3 regions of the Limnohabitans sp. MORI2 genome follow, and region 2 is predicted to be linked to each of the others. Evidence: predicted binding sites of a transcription regulator. Region 2 holds the regulator's gene; each other region holds the start of a gene.
The links. Region 2 encodes FNR, which switches genes on or off when oxygen is low (the NO sensors DNR and NnrR bind a similar motif). Its sites were predicted from a motif close to TTGATNNNNATCAA; they were not measured.

Region 1 (5,265 bases), 1.2 Mb from region 2:
GCCTGCACCGTTAGGCACAGGGCTAGGCCCTTCGCCCGTGCAAATGCTTTGTGCCGCAGTAGGCAACTGTTTGTCAGATTCTCTGTTGTTTGCATTTCGCAAGTTCAAACAAGTGCCAAAACCTATTCAATGCGTGGTAATGGCTGAGGTAGGGCGTAATGACGACAACCGTTTGCGTGTGCTGCACATGACAGCTCAGATTCGCATGGGTGTACTGGCCGCATCGCTTGAACAGCTCAGCCATGTGCTGGCGCAGTTTGAAGAGTTTTGCACAGTGACCCAAAGTGTCCGCCAAGGCATTCCCATCACGGTGGAAGTGTTTGACAGTGCGGGGCAGCAACTGAAGTAATTGAAGAAGGACAAAAAATGAGCACGTTTGATCACGCCAATTTGATACAAGGCATTAATGAATGCCTCACCCCATTTCGAAAATCACAGTCTGAAGCCATGCAAGGCTTTGGTCAGTTGGCTCGTGCGTCGATGGCAGAAGGCACGATCAGCGCCAAGAACAAAGAGCTGATTGCGTTGGCCATTGGTATCACTCAGCATTGCTCAGGGTGTGTGGGCTTTCATGTGAAGGCCTTGCGCAAACTGGGATGCACCCGCGAAGAGCTGGAAGAAATGCTGACCATTTGCGTTTACATGGGCGGTGGCCCAGCACTGATGTATTCCGCCGAAGCCCTCAAAGCTTGGGACACATTGGCTTAATTTTTAAATCACGATTGACAGCTATGAGCACTGACCCACAAGAACCTAAAAAAGTCATCCCTATTCAAGCTGCGCCTGCTGACGACAGCGAAGAAATGGTGTCGTTGTATGCGGCGGCTAAAAAAATCTACCCACGTTCGGTCGAAGGCATTTTTGCTTATTGGCGTTGGGTCATGGTGGCCATCACGCAAATTGTGTTCTACGGTTTGCCATGGGTGGAGTGGGGCACGCGTCAAGCCGTGTTGTTTGACTTAGAGGCCCGTCGTTTTTACATCTTCGGTTTGGTTCTCTACCCACAAGACTTCATTTATTTGACAGGCTTGTTGGTCATCTCAGCCTTGGCGCTGTTCTTGTTCACAGCTGTGGCGGGGCGTTTGTGGTGTGGCTATGCCTGCCCGCAAACGGTGTACAGCGAAATCTTTTTGTGGATCGAGCGCAAGATCGAGGGTGATCGCTCTGCGCGTATGCGTTTGGACGACGCTGATTTTTCTTTGAAGAAGCTCAGCAAGAAAACCTACAAACACACCGCATGGATTGTGTTGTCGCTCTGGACGGGCTTCACCTTTGTCGGCTACTTCACCCCGATTCAAGAACTGTTGGTTGCCGCCAAAGATTGGAACTTTGGCCCTTGGCAATTTTTCTGGGTGTTCTTCTATGCGTTTGCCACGTATGGCAATGCAGGTTTCATGCGTGAGCAAGTGTGTAAATACATGTGTCCTTATGCACGCTTCCAAAGCGCCATGTTTGACCATGACACGCTCATCGTCACCTATGACGCCGAACGCGGTGAGCCTCGTGGCCCACGCTCTAAGAAGACCGACCTTGCTGCCGCCAACTTGGGCGCTTGCGTGGATTGCACTTTGTGTGTGCAGGTGTGTCCAACGGGTATCGATATTCGCGACGGTTTGCAATACGAATGCATTGGCTGTGGCGCCTGTGCCGACGTGTGCGACACTGTGATGGAAAAAGTGGGCTATGCCAAAGGCTTGGTGCGCTACACCACGCAAAACGCCATGGCCAACAAATGGACAACCCAACAAACGGTGATGCGTGTGTTGCGCCCTCGTGTGTTGATCTACACATCAATTTTGATGGCGATCATCATGGCTGTGGGTGTTTCGCTGGCCATGCGCACACCGTTCAAGGTCGATGTGGTGAGGGATCGCGCCACACTGGCTCGCATCACAGAAAACGGTGGCATCGAAAACATTTACCGCCTCCAAGTGATGAATGCGTCTGAGAAAGACAAAACTTTCCAGCTCTCCGTCAATGGCATGAAGGACATCCGCATCGAAACCGAAACAGATGTGAAGGTTGCTTCCGCGCAATCGCATTGGGTGGTTTTGCGCGTGACCATTCCTTACGGTTCTGCTGAGCCTGGTTCACACAAGATCGTGTTCGACATCAAAGACGCCTTGGGTCACGATGTGATTCATGAAAAGTCGGTCTTTTTGGTGCCGCGTTAATTGACTTCTGTTGGTGTGGGTTGAGTGCTTTAACTTTTAGGTTGTCATGAATCGTCATCTCGTATTGCTGTCTATCGCGCAGGGCTTGTTCCTGACCAACAACGTCACCTTCATCGCCATCAATGGTTTGGTGGGTTTGAGTTTGGCACCTGATACTTGGATGGCCACGTTGCCTGTGATGGGCTATGTGGTGGGCGGTGCGCTCAGCACGGGGTTGGTGGCGAAATCGCAGCAACGCTTTGGCCGCAAGGGTTCATTTCAGTTGGGGCTTTTGGTGGCCTTGCTGTCTGCTGCGTTGGGTGCGTTTGCTGTGTTTTCACAATCCTTCTGGTTGTTGGTCACAGCCACCGTGGTGGCGGGGTACTACAGCGCGAATGGTCAGTTGTACCGTTTTGCAGCGGCCGAGTTGTGCAAGCCTGACTTCCGCGAAAAGGCGGTGTCTTTGGTGATGGCTGGTGGTCTCATTGGTGCAGTCATTGGGCCGAATTTGGCCATTCAAACCAAGAGCTTATTGGGCACGCCCTTCGCAGGCGCGTATGTGGCGCTGATGGGGGTTGCTGTACTGTCTATGGCGGTGATGAGCTTGATCACCTTCCCACCAGCACCTGTGGCGAAAACGGATGACACGGGTGGTCGCCCCTTGAGGCAGATCATGCGTCAGTCGATCTTTTTTGTGGCTGCAATGGCAGCGGCTTTGGGCTATGGCGTGATGAACTTACTCATGGCAGCCACACCCTTGGCCATGCAGGTGTGTGGCTTGTCGTTTGAAGATACCGGCTGGGTGCTGCAGTGGCACGTGATTGGCATGTTTGCACCTGGCTTTTTCACAGGGCACTTGATCAAACGCTTTGGCGTCTTGTCTGTCATGGGTGTTGGCGTGCTGCTCAACATCGCATGCATTGCGGTGGCGTTGTCAGGGGTGGATTTGCACCAGTTTTTGATTGCGTTGTTTTTGTTGGGCGTCGGCTGGAATTTCTTATTCACAGGCAGCACCACGCTGTCGATGCAGGCCTACACACCGCAAGAGAAAAATCGCGCTCAGGCAGCTATTAACTTTTGTGTGTTTGCCACCATGGCGTTCACCTCGTTTGCCTCGGGTGCTTTGGTGACTACGCAAGGTTGGGCGTGGCTCAATTGGGGGTCGCTGGTGCCTGTGCTGATCACAGGCATGGGCTTGCTGTGGTTGGCGCGAAAAAAAGCCTCAGCGCCCTGAGGGGCTGAGGTTTTGTGGGTACGCGCTGTTTACTGTGCGGGCTCTTCTTCAGCGGCTTTCATGGGGCAGGTGTTGATGCCCAACAAGGTGTAAGCGCCGCAAAAACGAAACACGCCCGTTGCCAAAGGAATGGCGCCTAAAAACCCCCAAGCGCCAACAACACCAGTAGCTGCCAATGCGATGAGTGCCAAGCCTGCGACGATGCGCAAGATGCGGTCAATGCCGCCGACGTTTGCTGTCATAAATTTCTCCTGAAGAAAACACTATTAGACACGCAACCGAGCAGAAATGCTTGAGTTAAATCAAGCCTAAAAATCAGCGTGACGAAATTTGCGATACTGACAAAAAACTGTCATATTTGCCATGTCTACATCACACACACTTTCTCGCGCCAATTTATCGGGTGATATTTGGGGTGGCTTTGCGGCCATGTTGGTGGCGTTGCCTTCTGCGATTGCATTTGGCGTCACAATTTTTTCTCCGCTGGGGGCTGACTTTGGTGCCAAAGGCGCTTTGGCTGGCATGTTGGGCGTCACGGCGCTGGGCTTGATTGCGGCGACGTTTGGAGGCACGCAGCGGCTCATTTCCGCACCATGTGCGCCTGCGGCGGCGGTGTTGTCGGCATTGACGATTCAAATGACGCAACAAGGTTCAGGTGTGGGTGCTGTGGTGCTGACCTTGTTCTTGGTGGCGTTTGTCAGCAGCTTGGTGCAGATCTCTTTTGGTTTGTTGCGCATTGGTGAACTCATCAAGTACATGCCGTTTCCCGTGGTGAGCGGCTACCTCAGTGGTGTGGGCTTGATCATCATCATGAGCCAACTTCCCAAGTGGATGGCACTACCCAAAGGCATGAACTGGTGGCAAGGCTTGCACGCCATGGAGCTGTGGCAAGCCCCCAGTTTGATTGTGGGTGCGGCCACCGCTGCCTTCATGCTTTTGGCCCCGCGCATCTCGAACAAAGTGCCTGCCGTGATTGTGGGTTTGTTGGGCGGCATGGCCTCGTATTGGTTGTTGGCATTCAGTGCTTGGCCTGAACTGCGCAATTTGCACGACAACCCATTCATCATTGGCCCATTGGCTGTGGGCGGCGAAGGTTTTTTTGAATCGCTGCTTGACCCATTTCGTAGCTTGAGCGAATCAGGCATGCCCAACTGGACTCAAATTGCATTTCCAGCGGTGACTCTGGCTGTGCTCTTGTCGATTGACACCCTCAAGACCTGTGTGGTGCTCGACGCCATGACTGGCTCGCGCCACGACTCCAACAAAGAACTCATTGGCCAAGGCTTGGGCAACTTGGCTGCTTCGCTCATCGGTGGTGCACCTGGTGCAGGCACCATGGGCGCGACCTTGGTCAACAAAGCCAGCGGTGGCACGACCTATTTGTCGGGGGTGTTCCAAGGCGTGTGGTCATTGTTGGCGATTTTGTTACTCACCTCAGTGATTGCATGGGTGCCTGTGTCTGCTTTGGCCGCTTTGCTGATCGTGATTGGTGTCAAGATGATTGACTGGCATTCCTTGCAGCTGCTCAAAGCCAAAGACACCATGCTCGACTTTGCCGTGATTGTGCTGGTGGTGATTGTGGCCAACACCGTGAGTTTGATTGCAGCTTCAGGTGTAGGCGTGGCCATGGCCATCATGTTGTTCTTGCGTGAGCAAATTCACACCTCCACCATCCGTCGCAAAACCTTTGGTGACAAGGTGTTCTCGCAGCGCGTGCGCGGTCAGCGTGAGCGTGATGTGTTGGCAGAGACGGGTGGCCACACGGTGATTTTTGAATTGCAAGGCAGCTTGTTTTTCGGCACCACCGATCAGCTCTACACCGCCATTGAACCTGAGTTGAGCAAGGCCAAGTTTGTGGTGCTTGATTTCATGCGTGTG
Region 2 (5,265 bases):
GCTGTGGTTCTCGGCCAAAGTCAAGGTGTCTGCACACGAAGAAGACGGTACCACTGGCCACGTGTGGGACGGTGATTTGCGCGAAATGAACAATCCGTTGCCACGTTGGTGGTTGTGGTTGTTCATCATCACCATGGTGTTTGCTGTGGTGTACGGTTTGGCATACCCAGGTTTGGGTAGCTTTGCTGGCAAATTGGGCTGGAGCTCAGCCGGTCAATACGAAGCTGAAGTGGCCAAAGCCAACCAAGAGTTGGAGCCACTGTATGCGGCTTTCAATGCACAAACACCAGAGCAACTGTCTCAAGACCCCAAGGCCATGGCTGTGGGCGAGCGTTTGTTCATGAACAACTGCGCACAGTGCCACGGCTCTGATGCACGCGGTTCAAAAGGCTTCCCCAACTTGACCGACAAGGACTGGTTGCACGGCGGCACAACCGACAAGATCAAAGAGACCATCACCAAAGGTCGCATTGGTCAAATGCCTCCTATGGCTGCTGCCGTGGGTACACCTGACGATGTGCGCAACGTGTCTCACTACGTGATGAGCTTGTCTGGTAGCCCACACGACTCTGTGCGTGCCGCTTTGGGTAAAGGCAAGTTCGGTGCATGTGCTGCATGTCACGGCCCTGATGGCGCTGGTATGCAAGCGGTGGGTTCTGCCAACCTGACTGACAAGATCTGGTTGCACGGTTGGGGCGAAGAGGCCATCACCGCCATGATCAACAACGGTAAAGTGAACCAAATGCCTGCACAAGAAGGCCGTTTGACAGAGTCACAAATCCACGTGTTGACTGCTTATGTTTGGGGCTTCTCTAACAAACCTGCTGCCACGAAGTAATTTGCTTTGAATTCTGCTGACGACTCTAAGCAGCGCAAAACCATCCCCATCGTTCCAGAGCCTTCGGGCTCTGCGGACGAGGCGATGGTTTCGCTTTATGCTGCATCTAAAAAAATCTACCCTCGCTCTGTCGAGGGTATCTTTGCTTATTGGCGTTGGATTTTTGTAGTCCTGACGCAGCTGATTTTTTACGGTTTGCCGTGGTTTGAGTGGGGCACACGCCAAGCGGTGTTGTTTGACCTTACTTCGCGCCGTTTTTATATTTTTGGTTTGGTCTTGTACCCGCAGGACTTCATTTACCTCACCGGCTTATTGGTGATCTCAGCCTTGGCGCTGTTTTTGTTTACCGCCGTAGCAGGGCGCTTGTGGTGTGGCTACGCCTGCCCACAAACGGTGTACAGCGAAATCTTTTTGTGGATCGAGCGCAAGATCGAGGGCGATCGTTCAGCCCGCATGCGCTTGGATGATGCAGATTTCTCACTCGAGAAACTGGTCAAGAAATGGTACAAGCACCTGATTTGGATCTTTCTCTCGATCTGGACAGGCTTTACCTTCGTGGGTTACTTCACGCCGATTCGTGAGTTGGTGATGGAGTTCTTCCTCACGCAAATGTCTTCGTGGGAACTCTTTTGGGTTTTCTTTTATGCGTTTGCCACCTATGGCAATGCGGGCTTCATGCGTGAGCAAATTTGCAAATACATGTGCCCCTATGCGCGCTTTCAAAGCGCAATGTTTGACAACGACACGCTCATCGTCACCTATGACGCTGAACGTGGCGAGCCACGCGGCCCACGCTCGAAGAGTGCTGATGTTGCTGCCTTGAATTTAGGGGCCTGTGTGGACTGCACCTTGTGCGTGCAGGTGTGCCCCACAGGTATTGATATCCGTGATGGTTTGCAGTACGAGTGCATTGGCTGTGGTGCCTGTGCCGATGTGTGCGATACCGTGATGGATAAGCTGGGTTACGCCAAAGGTTTGGTGCGTTACTCCACCCAAAACGCCTTGGACAACAAGTGGACGCCTAAGCAAATTTGGCAACGCGTCATGCGCCCACGCATTCAGATTTACACCATGATTTTGGTGGCAATCACGCTCAGCTTATTGGTGTCGTTGGGTTTGCGTACGCCGTTCAAGGTGGACGTGGTGCGAGATCGCTCGACCCTGTCACGCATCACCGAAAGCGGCACGCTGGAGAATGTGTACCGCTTACAAATTATGAACGCCGCCGAAGTGGCGAGGACTTATCGTTTGTCGGCCAAGGGCTTGACTGGTTTGCAAATCACCACAGACAAAGAAGTGCTGGTCGAGCCAGCGCAGGCGCGCTGGGTGGTGTTGCGTGCAGACATTCCTTACGGCTCAGCCCCAAGTGGTTCACACAAAATCCAATTTGAAATTCAGGCAACCGACACGGATGATGTGGTTGTTGAAAAATCTGTGTTCATCGTTCCAAGGTAAATCATGACAAGCAACCAAACTTCTGATACCAAACGATGGTGGCAATATGGTCACGTGTGGCTCATCATTGCAGGCCCAGCGGCTGTGATTGTGGCGGGCTTTGTAACGTTGTTCATCGCCATTCGGTCGCCAGATCCTGTGCTGGCTGAAGACTATTACAAACGCGGCCTAGATATCAATAAAACCTTGGCTGCTGAGAAAGACATGCAGCTGGCACCTGCGATGCAATCGCGTAACCATGTGGTCACGCCCAGAGTGGATGCTGATAAAAAGCCCTAAGCCTTGCGGCTTGCGCTGCGCTCAGTGACAGCTGGGTGCGTTGACGATGAGCTTGAGCCCATCTGGGTTCAGGATGCGGACATGGCGTTGCTTGACTTCGACAATGCCGTCTTCTGCAAACTTTGAAAATGTGCGGCTCACGGTTTCTAATTTGAGGCCCAAATAGCTGCCAATTTCTTCACGCGTCATGCGCAACACCAACTCCGATTGAGAGAAGCCACGCGCATGCAGGCGTTGTACCAAGTTGAGCAAGAATGCCGCCAAACGCTCCTCGGCACGCATGCTGCCTAAGAGCAACATGACCCCGTTTTCTCGCACGATTTCACGGCTCATGATTTTGTGCACATGGCGTTGCAAAGAGGTGATTTCACGCGAGAGATCTTCAATGCGATCAAAAGGCATGACACACACTTCGGCATCTTCCAGCGCCACAGCGTCACACGTGTGGTGATCACTCACGATGCCGTCTAAACCGATGATCTCGCCGGCCATTTGGAAACCCGTTACCTGATCGCGACCATCTTCTGCCGAAATGCGGGTTTTAAAAAAACCGGTTCGGATGGCATACAGCGCGTTGAACTTATCGCCATTTCTAAACAGGTTGTCGCCACGTGCCACTTTGCGGCGGGTTGCTACCATTTCGTCGACACGCTCCATCTCGGTTTCATTCAAACCAAGCGGCATGCAGAGCTCGCGCAAATTGCAGTTAGAACAAGCGACTTTGATACTGGTAGAACTCATGGGAACGGATGGACTTTGTGTTGACACAAGTCAACTTTTATCAGCGGTGACGCCTCTATTATGGAGCGCAAATTTAGGTGTGAACTTATGCATTCTCTTGTCTTGAACCCAGAACTCTTGCAGCGCTATGACGTGGCAGGGCCTCGTTACACCTCATACCCGACGGCTGATCGATTTGTGGAAGCATTTGGCGAGGCAGACTATTTGCAAGCGTTAGAGCAACGACGCGATGGCGTGGGCACCAAAGCGTACCCCTTGTCCCTGTACGTGCACATTCCGTTTTGTGAGTCACTTTGCTACTACTGCGCGTGCAACAAAATCATCACCAAGCACTACGAGCGCGGCGCTGAATATTTGCGCTACCTTGAGCGTGAGGTGGATCTGAACATTGCGCACTTGGGTCAAGGCCAAGTGGTGTCGCAATTGCACTTGGGTGGTGGCAGTCCCACGTTTTTGAATGATGCCGAGTTGGCTCAGCTGATGGCCATGCTGCGTCGCAATTTTCAGTTTGCGCCTGGCGGTGAATACTCGGTCGAGATTGATCCGCGCACCGTCACGCGTGAACGCTTGGCGCATTTGGCAGAGCAGGGCTTTAACCGCTTGAGCTTTGGCGTGCAAGACTTTGAGCCTGCCGTGCAAAAAGCGGTGCACCGTATTCAACCTGCTGAACAGGTGTTTGACTTGGTGGCTGCGGCTCGAGAGTTGGGTTTTGAATCTGTCAATGCCGATTTGATTTATGGTTTGCCTATGCAAACGCCAGAAACGTTTGAACGCACGCTTGAAAAAATCACCCAGTTGCGCCCTGACCGCATTGCCTTGTATGCGTATGCGCACTTGCCGGAGCGCTTCAAGCCGCAACGCCGTATCCACACGCAAGATTTGCCGCCTGCCGCGTCTAAACTGGTTATGTTGTCCAGCGCGATGCGCGTGTTGGTGGAGGCGGGTTATGTGTATGTGGGCATGGACCACTTTGCTTTGCCCAACGATGCGCTGGCTGTGGCCAAACGCCAAGGCCGTTTGCACCGAAATTTCCAAGGCTACAGCACGCAGCCCGATTGCGACTTGATTGCTTTGGGCGTCTCATCAATCGGTCGCGTGGGCCCCACCTTCAGCCAAAATGTGAAGACCTTGGACGAGTATTACGACTTGCTCAACCAAGGCCGTTTGCCCGTGGCCCGTGGCATGGCGCTCTCGCGTGATGACTTGGTGCGTCGCACCGTCATCATGGCGTTGATGTGTCAGGGTAGTGTGCTGTTTGAATCGGTGGAGTTGTCGCATTTGGTCGACTTCAAGCAGTACTTCGCCCCCGAGATGGAGGCCTTGGCGACGATGCAAGAACAGGGCTTGTTGACCATCGATGACACCGGTATTCACGTGACTGAGCTGGGCTGGTTTTTTGTGCGTGGCGTCGCCATGGTGTTTGACAAATACCTGCAGGCTGACAAGAACCGAGCTAGGTTCTCTAAAATCATCTGATGAACACAACTCTGGCTCTCACCGCACTCCTCATGGGGCTCGCGGGTGGGCCGCACTGTTTGGCCATGTGCGGTGCGGCGTGTGCAGGCATTGGTCGTGCGGCCCAAAAACAAACGGGCGGGCAGGGTGTGTCAGCCATGCTCTTATTTCAACTCGGGCGCGTCATCGGCTACAGCGCTTTGGGTGCAGTGGCTGCCAGCACCATGCAAGGTGTGGGCTGGCTGAGTACTCAGTCAGCGGTATTTCGCCCTTTGTGGACGTTGTTGCACATCGTCGCCTTCATGGTGGGCGGGTTGTTGCTCTGGCGTGGTGAGCAGCCCATTTGGTTAGAAGATGTGGGACGCGGCATTTGGCGTCGTGTGCAAAGCATGACGGCCCATCTCAAATTACGTCATGGGGGAGCCGTGGTGCTTGGTGCCCTGTGGGCGTTGATGCCCTGTGGTTTGCTCTATGGTGCGCTGCTCGTGGCTGCGTTG
Region 3 (5,265 bases), 670 kb from region 2:
GGAAATCAACAAAATCGCAGTCACCAAGAAGCCGTGCGCAAACAAAGGCATCTTCATGAAGGTCATGCCAGGGGCGCGCATGTTGACGATGGTCACGATCACGTTGATCGAACCCAAGATGGATGACACACCCAACATGTGAATCGCAAAAATCGCGAAGTCCATACCCCAGCCGCTTTGCAGCGACAAAGGTGCATACATGGTCCAGCCTGTGTCAGCTGCGCCAGGGCCGATATTGGCAATACCCAAGAAGAAGGGCAAAGTCAGCATGACGGCAGCAGGTGGCAAGATCCAAAAACCCCAGTTATTCAAACGAGGCAAGGCCATATCGGGCGCACCAATGACCATGGGCAACATGTAGTTGGCCAAACCAGTTGCCACAGGCATGGCAAAACCGAACACCATGATCAAGCCATGCAAGGTGATGAGTTGGTTGAAGAACTCAGGCTGCATGAGTTGCAAGCCTGGCATGAACAACTCAGCACGTACGCCCAAAATCATGGCGCCGCCCATCAGCAACATCGTGATACCAAAAATCAGGTACATGATGCCAATGTCTTTGTGGTTCGTTGTTTGCAACCAATGGCGAATGCCACCGTGATGATGATGCGCATCATGTCCTGCATGAGCCATATCGTGCGTCATATCGTGTGCCATGAACTTTCCTTTGATACTGATTTATTGTTTTAAGTGGTTTAAGTGCCAGACTTTTGGCGGCTAGCAATCCATGCCTTGAATTCTTCTTCAGGCACCACATTCACCACCACAGGCATGTAAGCATGTTCTTTGCCGCAAAGCTCTGAACACTGGCCACGGTAAGTACCGGTTTTTTCGACCGTCGCCCAGAACTCACGCAAGAAACCAGGCACAGCATCACGCTTGACACCAAATGCAGGCACCCACCAGCTGTGGATCACATCGTTCGATGTGGTGATGAAACGCACTTTTTTACCAACAGGCAAGACCAAGGGATTGTCCACTTCGAGCAAGTAGTTCTCACCTTTGGCTTCCTTGTTGTCAATTTGCTCGCGAGGTGTGGTCAAGCGGCTGGTGAACTTCACACCTTCCGCTGGAAACTCGTACTGCCACATCCACTGGCTACCTGTGACCTTCACCACCAACTCCGCGTCGCTCTTAGAGTCTTCATACATCTTGACCGCGTGGTAAGCAGGAATGCCAAACACGCCATAGTCAATGACCAACAAAACCGCAAAAGGTGCCAACACAAACAACCATTGTTTGGTGGAGCGTGGTGCAGTAAAAGTTGCAGCCTTGTGACCTTGTGACTTGCGATGTGCCCAGAACGAATACAGCATCAGCGCCAAAACGCCACAGAAGATGATCAAGATAATGATCATGAAGAGGTTGTGCACATGCAGCGTCTCACGCGCAATCGGCGTCACTGGCTCCGGGAAATTCCATGTGTAACCTGCCAATACGCTTTGCGCCATCAATGCCGCAAACGCACCTGCCATCCATTTTTTCAAGCCCCGCATATCTTCTACCCTTTTATAAATTCTTGAAATGCTCATTTGGTCAATGACTTAAAAGCTAAACACAGACGAAACGCCTGCCAAGCCCGTCACAAAAACCATCACCATTGGCGTCACTGACCAAGCCATCTCGGTCAGCGTAGACGCGTGAAAATGCTCATCTGCATGTTTGTGGTGATGCCAGTGCGAGGCCAAGATGGCAACAAACACCACGGCAAACAGCACAAAAGAAGCCCCCAGCAACCACTCACGTGCCGCCAAGGTGAATTGCATATCAATCATGATCGTTGCCTTTTAACGAAAACGATTGGGTTGGATGGTTTGCATGGTGGTTGGCAAACTCTCCACATAGCGCGCAATTTCTTTGAGCTCTTTGTCCGAGAACTGCTTCACAACACCACCCATGATCGGGTTGTTGCGGCCAATTTGTGGCTTGTTTTCTGTTTTGTAAGCACGCAGCGCGGCATACACATAGTCCGCATGCTGCCCCGCGACCTTGGGATAGTTAGGGGCAATCGGCTTGGCCAAACCAGCACCGTGGCAGGCAATACAACCACCTTTTTCAACCAACGCTGCACCTGCAGCACCATCGATGGGCTTGGCTGGTGTTTCGGTGGTTAAACCGGTTGACTCGTAATAAGCCGCCAAATCCGCAGCGTCTTGCGCAGTGAGCGACAACGCGGTTGTCCCCATGGAAGGATGCTTGCGAGCGCCTGTTTTGTAATCATTCAGCGCAGAAACGATGTACCCTGCACTTTGCCCTGAGAGCATAGGCACGCGATACACCTCTGGAAAACCCGTGTGATAACCCTTAATACCGTGACAGCCCACGCACAATGCATTCTTCTGGCTACCTGCTTGTGGATCACCTTGTTGTGCATGAACGGAATAAAGTGGACTAAAGCACACTGCTGCAAGGAGACCCGCCATCAACTTCTTCATCTATTTCGCCTTTAGGGTTTGATCTAAATCAATAGGTATTATTAGCAATTACGATGAGAGCTACGGGCAGTAGTTACCACTAGAAAAAAGACTGAGAGAGATAAAAATTGCTAGAAAATCACAAAAAAATATTAATTTTTGGCATCTTGTTGGCATTTTGTGTCATCAGTCTAGGGGCGTATGTACGTCTTTCTGATGCCGGTCTCGGCTGTCCAGATTGGCCCGGATGTTATGGCAAGTTGCTGGGGGTGCCTGACACCCACCATGAAGTCAATGCCGCCGAGGCCGCATTTCCCCACGCTCCTGTTGAAGCGGCTAAAGCTTGGAAGGAAATGATCCATCGCTACCTCGCTGGCATTTTGGGATTAGTCATTGCAGCGCTGGCAATTTTGGCCATTTGGCCACGTCGCCAACCAGTGATTGGCCCTCAAATTTTTCTGGTTGGCTTGGTCTTGGTTCAGGCGGCACTGGGCATGCTCACGGTCACATGGTTGCTCAAGCCCGTCATTGTTACTTTGCATTTATTAGGTGGCATGCTCATCTTGGCCACCTTGGTGGGCATTCACGCTGGTCACACGACGCTCCACATTGACACCGCCACACCGTCACTGAAAAAAGCAGCATGGGCAGTCACAGCCATCATCCTGACGCAAATCGCCTTAGGCGGCTGGACCAGCGCCAACTACGCAGCCATGGCCTGCGTGGACTACCCGCTCTGCCAAGGCCAACTCATGCCTGCGGATATGGATTGGTCACACGCTTTTGTGTTCAACCGCGAACTGGGTCAAACCAGCGATGGGCAAATGCTCAGTCTGCAAACGCTCACCGCCATTCACTGGACACACCGTAGTTTTGCCCTGGTTGTTCTAGCCGTCTGCGTGGCGTTTGGCATGCGCCTCAAACAACAAGATGACACGCGCCCCTTTGGCCATTTACTGATAGCCGCGGTGTTGATACAGGTTCTGCTAGGCATCAGCAACGTCTGGCTGCAATGGCCTTTGGGCTTGGCTGTGTTGCACAACACTGGCGCCGCTATCTTGCTGGCTGTGTCGGTCTACACCACCGTGCAATTGCAGCGAGCCACAAGCTGAGCCTCTATGAAACATCTCATTAGCCTTTCGTTGACTTGCGTGATGCTTCTGGCCCATGCAAGCGCACACGCATCGGACATGACCGAACGCATCAAACCCTGTGAGGCTTGTCACGGCGATCAAGGCCGCGCTGGCCCAGATGGGTACTACCCACGCTTGGCTGGTAAGCCTGCGGGCTATCTGTTCAACCAAATGCAAAACTTCTCGCAAGGTCGCCGCCACTACACCATGATGCGACGCATGATGGACCCACTCTCGGCTGAATACCAGCGCGACATGGCCCATTACTTTGCCTCCCTGCAAGTGCCCTATTTGCCACCGAGCACGCGTGGTGTCAGCCTCAACAGCACACAAATGGCACGCGGCAAACAATTGGCATTGCAAGGTGATGCAGCCCTGCAAATTCCAGCATGCAACAGCTGCCATGGTGAAAACCTCATGGGCAACACCGCCCATGTCCCCAGCCTGTTGGGCTTGCCATCGGCCTACCTTGGCGCTCAGCTTTCGGCTTGGTCTTTGGGTGAGCGCTCGACTGTCGCCCCCGACTGCATGGGCGAGATTGCCAAACGCCTCACGGCCTCCGATGCTGCAGCTGTCACCGGCTGGCTAGCCGCGCAGCATGTGCCAACCCAAAAGAATTCGCTGCAAGCCACGCGTCTTGCCCCCAAGACACGCTGCGGCAGCGCACCTGAACTTCAGGGAGCGCCGCAATGAAACAAGGCTTGCACACCTCCAAATGGCTAACACGCCTTGCCCTCGCCAGCCTGTTGTCACTCAGTGCATGGGTGGTCTGGGACAACTGGGGACGATTCATTCATCCCATTGAATCGGGCATCACCTCAACCACATCTGACGCGACCGACACGCTCGCACGCGGCAAATACTTGGCACACATCGGTGGCTGCGTGGCCTGCCATACGGCCAAGGGTGGCGACACCCTAGCTGGTGGCCGACGCATTGACACCCCCTTCGGCGCGGTCTTCAGCAGCAACCTCACGGCATCGAAAACAAATGGTCTTGGTGATTGGCGCGAGACCGATTTCGCCACAGCACTCAGCTGGGGACGTTCACGCAATGGCCGTTTGCTGTTACCCGTGTTTCCCTACAACCACACCAGCGTGTTCACCCCTGATGATGTGCACGCCCTGTTCTTGTGGCTACAAACCGTCCCCGCGGTCGAGCAAGCACAACCGCCCCACCAGCTCACGTGGCCGCTGGGCACACAGCCCGTGATTGCTGTTTGGCGATCACTCTTTTTCACGCCCACACCTTTCAAAGCCAACCCCAACGAATCTGCCGAGTGGAACCGCGGGGCCTACCTCGTTCAAAGTGCTGGCCACTGTGCTGCTTGCCACGGACAGCGAAACGCCTTGGGTAGCTTCCCCAAGGTAGATGATTTGTCTGGTGGATTTTTATCGCCTCAAATGTGGATGGCCCCCAGCTTGACCGAGCCCACACAAACCAGCCTGAGCACCAGCACACTCAGCGATACGGCCCATTTGCTGCGCGTAGGACAGACTCAACAGGCCCACGCCAGTGGTCCGATGGCCGAATTTGTGCAGTACTCGGGCCAACACCTGACGCAACCCGATGCTATGGCGATTGCGACTTATCTGAAGTCGAACATCAAAGTCAGCTCGGATGCAAACACGCCACTGAATGCGCCATTGGCCGCATCTTCCCCCGCCGCACACACGCTCTACAAAACCCATTGCGCCAGCTGCCACGGTGACAACGGT

Region 1: a site for FNR is predicted at 3,680-3,693, ahead of QMG27_RS03100 (DUF2892 domain-containing protein). Genes of this name have one in related genera too.
Region 3: a site for FNR is predicted at 2,454-2,467, ahead of QMG27_RS05615 (COX15/CtaA family protein). Genes of this name have one in related genera too.

What each region holds. Positions count from the first base shown of each region.
Region 1 covers NZ_AP027058.1:618,924-624,188, forward strand. Annotated here, with positions in the region: gene QMG27_RS03080 (OsmC family protein) at 1-349, shown strand, start outside; gene QMG27_RS03085 (carboxymuconolactone decarboxylase family protein) at 367-708, shown strand; gene ccoG (cytochrome c oxidase accessory protein CcoG) at 732-2,174, shown strand; gene QMG27_RS03095 (MFS transporter) at 2,221-3,387, shown strand; gene QMG27_RS03100 (DUF2892 domain-containing protein) at 3,417-3,629, opposite strand; gene QMG27_RS03105 (SLC26A/SulP transporter family protein) at 3,751-5,265, shown strand, end outside.
Region 2 covers NZ_AP027058.1:1,780,456-1,785,720, reverse strand. Annotated here, with positions in the region: gene ccoP (cytochrome-c oxidase, cbb3-type subunit III) at 1-838, shown strand, start outside; gene ccoG (cytochrome c oxidase accessory protein CcoG) at 923-2,293, shown strand; gene QMG27_RS08470 (FixH family protein) at 2,297-2,572, shown strand; gene fnr (fumarate/nitrate reduction transcriptional regulator Fnr) at 2,594-3,313, opposite strand; gene hemN (oxygen-independent coproporphyrinogen III oxidase) at 3,401-4,789, shown strand; gene QMG27_RS08455 (sulfite exporter TauE/SafE family protein) at 4,789-5,265, shown strand, end outside.
Region 3 covers NZ_AP027058.1:1,107,202-1,112,466, reverse strand. Annotated here, with positions in the region: gene QMG27_RS05635 (cytochrome c oxidase subunit 1) at 1-657, opposite strand, end outside; gene coxB (cytochrome c oxidase subunit II) at 696-1,487, opposite strand; gene QMG27_RS05625 (hypothetical protein) at 1,545-1,775, opposite strand; gene QMG27_RS05620 (c-type cytochrome) at 1,788-2,435, opposite strand; gene QMG27_RS05615 (COX15/CtaA family protein) at 2,543-3,526, shown strand; gene QMG27_RS05610 (c-type cytochrome) at 3,533-4,240, shown strand; gene QMG27_RS05605 (cytochrome c) at 4,237-5,265, shown strand, end outside.